Regions from separate parts of the Plantactinospora sp. BB1 genome, predicted to be linked through region 1. Evidence: predicted binding sites of a transcription regulator. Region 1 holds the regulator's gene; the other holds the start of a gene.

What was found. The regulator HspR, encoded in region 1, represses chaperone genes until heat shock. The targets are predictions, from matches to a motif close to TTGAGTNNNNNNNACTCAA.
Region 2: the regulator HspR is predicted to act here: its motif matches at 1,366-1,384, upstream of lon (endopeptidase La).

Annotation. Positions count from the first base shown of each region.
Region 1 covers NZ_CP028159.1:7,050,508-7,053,561, reverse strand. The annotation lists gene C6W10_RS30840 (DUF4360 domain-containing protein) at 168-713, opposite strand; gene C6W10_RS30835 (heat shock protein transcriptional repressor HspR) at 1,290-1,682, opposite strand; gene dnaJ (molecular chaperone DnaJ) at 1,767-2,954, opposite strand.
Region 2 covers NZ_CP028159.1:7,188,527-7,191,580, forward strand. The annotation lists gene C6W10_RS31480 (LuxR C-terminal-related transcriptional regulator) at 1-140, shown strand, start outside; gene C6W10_RS31485 (hypothetical protein) at 188-1,228, shown strand; gene lon (endopeptidase La) at 1,405-3,054, shown strand, end outside.

The sequences.
Region 1 (3,054 bases):
GAATGAGTAATGGCCGAAAAGGTGGTAGTACTGCGACTTGCGGCGGAAAACGCGGAGGGCCCCTGGGTCAGGCACGATGGACATTCAATTCCATCGGCCGACCCAGGGGCCCTAATTCGCGCTAACCCCACAGACCGCCGTAAGGGGACGCGTTTACGGCGTCGCGATCAGCACTCTTTCCAGCTGAGGTGGTAGACGCTGCGCACACTGCCCCGGCTCGAGTCCATCGCCATGAAGCTCGTGCCGTTGTCCGCGTTGCCACCGTCGACCCGCAACTCGGTGTTGACATTGAGGTTCCGCGCCTCGCCGCAGGGTGCGTAGACCAGGGCAGCCGCCCGGTCGGAGGTACGCCAGCCGCCGTTGTACGGCCCGGTGAACTCGTGGCTGGTCTGTGCGGTGGACGAGCTGCCCATCCAGTAGTAGTGCGAGTGCTGCGAGCCGCTGGCCCCCCGCTGGAGGTACGCGTAGCCCTGAAGGTCCACCTGGGCCACCGCGAAGGTGAGCCCCTGTGGGATGTTCACCCGCAGGTTGAGCTGGCAGTTCTTCCTGAACTCGGTCGGCTTCGCCCCGGCACCGGCCAGGACGAAGTAGTCGCTGTAGCTCACCGTGAAGGCCGTGTTGTCGGCTGCGGTGCTCACCTCGGCCGTCCCCGCCGGGCAGCCCGATCCGTTGACGGTCTCCACGCTGATGGTGATCCTCTCGGCAGGAGTCACCAAAGGCTCGGTAGCTACCGTCGAGGCAAACAATGCCGCGAGTACGCCGCCGACAGCCATCACGTTGGACATGGTAGTTCCCTTCCGGTCGTCGCGATGCGGTCGCGCCCGCAGCCCACCATAGTCATAACATTGATGGCCGTCAATAAAACAATCTTGTAACCCAGGACATTTCAAGAACTGCTGATCAATTGCGTCGGATCAGATCACAGGCATCCGCAGGACCGCGTCATAGCGCGGCACCGGGACACCACTGGGCGACCCACCGCCCGCACCCCCACTCGCCGGGGCGGACGGACAAGACGCTCCATGACCTTTGCCGGGCGTACGACGGAAAGATCCGGCGATCAACAGACCACCGGACTCCGACGTCACCGCTATGTACGGTGATGGCTGGCGGCGCGCTCGGGGTAATGGTTTCCGAGCCTTCTCGCTAATGGATTACGAGAATCGGGCGTAATGTTCCCGAAACACCCAGGGTAATGGTTTCGGACACCCCACGGGGGTATCCCGACGTCCCGTGATGCGGGAACGGCCACCCCCGGGTCGGTTCGGCGCCCCCGGCCGACCTCCGGATCAGGCCGAGGGGTCGGCGCTGCGGCGGGGGCGCCAGACGACCAGCGCGGTGGAGGGCCGGTTGGTCGGCACCAGGTCCCGGCGGGGCAGCCCGCCCAGCGCCTCCAGCTCGGCCACCCGGCGGTAGGCGGCCTCCAGCTCGGCCTGTAGGCCCGCGATCCGCTGCTGGAGCTCGTCGACCATCTGCTCCAGCACGATGATCCGCTTGATGCCGGCCAGGTTGACGCCGTCGTCCTGGCTGAGCCGCTGCACCTCACGGAGCAGCGCGACGTCGCGGACGCTGTACCGGCGCCCGCCGCCCGGGGCGCGGCCGGGCTGCACCAGCCCCATCCGGTCGTACTGCCGCAGCGTCTGCGGGTGCATGCCGGCCATCCGGGCCGCGACCGAGATCATCAGAACCTTGGCGTCGGACGCCTGCTCGATCGAGACGACGACGTACTCCTCGGCCACCTTGATCACCTCCGCGTTGCCAACAGCTCAGTTGAAACGACGCACCCGGGCGTCGAGATGTTCCCGTGCCGCCGCCGGGGTCTGCGCGGCGAACTCCTCCAGTGCCTTCCTCGCCTCCGGCGAGAGCTGCTCGGGGACCACGATCTCCACCGTCACCAGCAGGTCGCCGGCCTGGCCGTCCCGCCGGACCACACCCCGGCCCCGGGCTCGCAGCGTACGGCCGCTCGGGGTGCCCGGCGGCACCCGCAGGGTCACCGCCGAATCCAGGGTGGGCACCCGCAGGTCCGTCCCGAGCACCGCCTCCGCGATGGTGATCGGCACGGTCAGGGTCAGGTCGTCGCCGCTGCGCCCGAAGAGGTCGTCGGAGCGGACCTTGACCAGGACGTACAGGTCGCCGGGCGGGCCGCCCCGGTCACCCGGCTCACCCCGGCCGGCGAGCCGGATCCGCTGGCCGTCCGCGACCCCGGCCGGAAACCGGACGTTGAGCGTGCGGGACTTGGTCACCCCGCCAGTACCCCGGCACTCCGGGCACTTCTCCTCGACGATCGTGCCGACGCCCTGGCACTCCCGGCACGGCTCCGAGAAGCTGAACGAGCCCTGGTTGCGGGTGACGACCCCGGCTCCCCGGCACTGCGGGCAGGTCTGGGGCAGCGTCCCCGGCTTGGCGCCGTCACCGTGGCAGGTGTCGCAGACGCCGGGAGCGCGCAGCGTCAGCGGCACCGTCACCCCGCGTACCGCGTCGCCGAAGTCGAGCATGACCTCGGCCTCCACGTCCCGGCCCCGGGCCGGGCCACGGGTCCGGGTCGGACCGCCGCCGGAGAAGATCGAACTGAACAGGTCGGAGAAGCCCGCCCCGCCGAACCGGCGGTCACCGCCGGCCGCGCCGCCCGGCTGGCCGGCCCCGCCGAAGAGGTCCGAGACGTCGAACGGGTAACCGCCGGGCCCGCCCGTCCGGGCGTTGCGGCGGAACGCGCCCGACCCGAAGAGCGAGCGCATCTCGTCGTACTCCTTGCGCTTGCGCGCGTCGGCGAGCACGTCGTACGCCTCGGAGACGGCCTTGAACCGCTCCTCGGCCTGGGCGTCACCCGGGTTGTGGTCCGGGTGCGATTCCCTGGCCAGCTTCCGGTACGCCTTCTTGATCTCGTCAGGAGAGGCGGACTTGGCCACCCCCAGCACGGCGTAGAAGTCCTTCTCCAGCCAGTCTTTGGAACTCATCGGTCGTCCACCCCCTTCCCCTGTGGCGCGGTCGAGGTGCCGCCCGCACCCCGTCCGACGGACGGCTTACGGACGGCACCTCGACCGCGACGCACCGGCT
Region 2 (3,054 bases), 140 kb from region 1:
TGATCACCCAACGCACGGTTGCCGCGCACATCGAACACATCCTGGACAAGATGGATGCCCCGACCCGTACCCTGGCCGCCGTCCGTGCACTGCGGCTGGGCCTCTACGTCCCCCAGCCCCTTGCCCGGATCCGACGCTGACCGTTCCGCGTCGTCGTACCGGCCTGTCCGCGGACGAAGGTTCTGTGATGACCGCTCCTCCACCATCATCGTCGAAGGCGATCCGTGGCCTGGCCGAGATCGCCTCGGCGGTGGCCCGCGCCGGTCAGCCGGACGAGTTGCTGGCCGGGATCGGCGCGGTGGTGCCGGTCCAGGCCGCCTGGCTCGCCCTGCTCGACGACCGGCAGCGCCGGTACGCCGAGGTCGCCAGCTTCGGTTACGACACCCGGATCAGGAACTACTTCGGCACGGCGGCGCTGCTGGAGCAGGTCGAACTGGTCGGGCTGACCAGTTCACCCGTGCCGCAGCGGGCCCGTGACTCGCCGGTGCCGCTGGCCGAGCTGCCGGTCTGGGGGGACTACTACTTTCCGGCCGGCTTCCGGGAGGGGATCGCGGTCGGCCTGTTCACCCCGGACCGCCGGCACGTCGGGGTACTGGTCATGTGCACCGACGACCCCGATCGGCCGACCGACGCCGAACGGGATCTGGTCGCGGCGCTGGCTCCGCAGGTCGCCGCCGCCGTCGACCAGGTCCGGTCGCTGGCGGTGCTGGCCCAGGTCGTCCGGAACGCCCGGGCGGGTGCGGTGCTGACCCGCGGCGGCGATGCGCATCCGCTGCCCGGCCTGCCCGGGCATCCGCTGCTGGCCCCGGATTCGGCGCTGCCCGGCGTGGCCCTGCACCAGGCGGTCAACTGCGGCGGCTCCGCCTCGTTCCTCTGGCCGGCCTGTGTCGGGCAGGAGCCCGACGACCGGTCGGGGTTGCTCCAGGTCGCCGTGCTGGGCTGTGCCACCGCACCGCCGTCCGTGGTCGGGGTGCTGGTGCTCTCTGCGCTGCCCGGCGGCCGGTCGGTGCTGACCCGCCGCGAGTTGGTGGTGGTCGGCCTGCTGCTGGAGGGCTGGTCGGACCGGCGCATCGCGGTCGGCCTGGGCCTGCCGGTCGGCACCGTCGCCGAGACCGTCGCGCGGATCGTGGCCAAGCTGGACGCCCCGGACCGGCACGCGGCGCTGCTCCGGACGGCCCGACGCGGCTGGTTCATCCCGCCCTGCCCCGGCCGTCCCCGCCCGGACTGACTGTCCGGTTCCCTCGGCATCCCGGACGTTTCCCCGGAACTCCGGACGTTTCCTCGGAACTCCGGACCTTTCCCCGGAACTCCGGACAGCCGCAGTGCTCTGGATCACAAGCCGGAACATGGAGCACCGTTTGTTACTTGAGTCGTACAAGCTCAACTAACGATGGCAGGTGTGTGATGGCAACTCTTCCGGTTCTTGCTCTGACCGACGCTGTCCTGCTGCCCGGCATGGTCATCCCGGTGACCCTGGACGCGACCACCCAGGCAGCGGTGGACGCCGCCCGGGCCACGGGCGACAAGAAGCTTCTGGCCGTGCCCCGGGTCGACGGGGAGTACGGCTCCATCGGCGTCATCGCCACGATCGAGAAGGTCGGCCGGCTGCCCAGCGGCGAACCCGCCGCCGTGGTGCGCGGCGAGGCCCGGGCCCGGATCGGCTCTGGCGTGCCCGGTCCCGGTGCGGCCCTCTGGGTCGAGACCGTCCAGATCACCGAGCCGGCACCGGCCGGCCGGGCCAAGGAACTCGCCCGGGAGTACCGGGCACTGGTGACGTCACTGCTGCAACAGCGCGGCGCCTGGCAGGTCATCGACGCGGTCGAGCGGATGACCGACCTGGCCGAGTTGGCCGACTCGGCCGGCTACGCGCCGTGGCTCACCCTGGAACAGAAGATCGAACTGCTGGCCGCACCGGACGTGACCGCCCGGCTCGACCTGCTGGTCGGCTGGGTGAAGGCGTACCTGGCCGAGCAGGAGGTCACCGAGCAGATCAACTCCGACGTGCGGGAGGGACTGGAGAAGTCCCAGCGCGAGTTCCTGCTCCGCCAGCAGCTCGCCGCGATCCGCAAGGAGCTGGGCGAGGACGAGCCGGACGGCTCGGCCGACTACCGCTCCCGGGTCGAGTCCGCCGAACTGCCCGACAAGGTACGCGAGGCGGCACTGCGCGAGGTCGGCAAGCTGGAGCGGGCCAGTGACGCCTCCCCGGAGGCGGGGTGGATCCGTACCTGGCTGGACACGGTGCTGGAGATGCCGTGGTCCACGCGTACCGAGGACAACACCGACCTGGTGCAGGCCCGGCAGGTGCTCGACGCCGACCACGCCGGCCTGGCCGACGTGAAGGACCGCATCCTGGAGTACCTGGCGGTGCGCAACCGGCGCGCGGCCCGCAACCTCCAGGTCGTCGGCGGCCGTGGCTCGGGCGCGGTGCTCGCCCTCGGCGGCCCGCCCGGAGTCGGCAAGACCAGCCTCGGCGAGTCGGTCGCCCGGGCGCTGGGCCGGAAGTTCGTCCGGGTCTCCCTCGGCGGCATCCGGGACGAGGCCGAGATCCGTGGCCACCGCCGGACGTACGTCGGCGCGCTGCCCGGCCGGATCGTCCGGGCGCTGCGCGAGGCCGGCTCGATGAACCCGGTCGTGCTGCTCGACGAGGTCGACAAGATCTCGGCGGGGTACGCCGGTGACCCGGCCGCCGCCCTGCTGGAGGTGCTGGACCCGGCACAGAACCACACGTTCCGGGACCACTACCTGGAGGTCGACCTCGACCTGTCCGACGTACTCTTCCTGGCCACCGCCAACGTGGTGGAGGCGATCCCCGGCCCGCTGCTGGACCGGATGGAGCTGGTGACGCTGGACGGCTACACCGAGGAGGAGAAGGTCGCGATCGCCCGGGACCACCTGCTGCCCCGGCAGATCGAGCGGGCCGGACTGACCGCCGAGGAGGTGAGCGTCTCCGACGAGGCGCTGGGCCGGATCGCCGCCGAGCACACCCGCGAGGCGGGGGTACGCCAGCTCGAACGCGCGCTGGCGAAGATCCTCCGCAAGGTCGCGGTCGCGCTG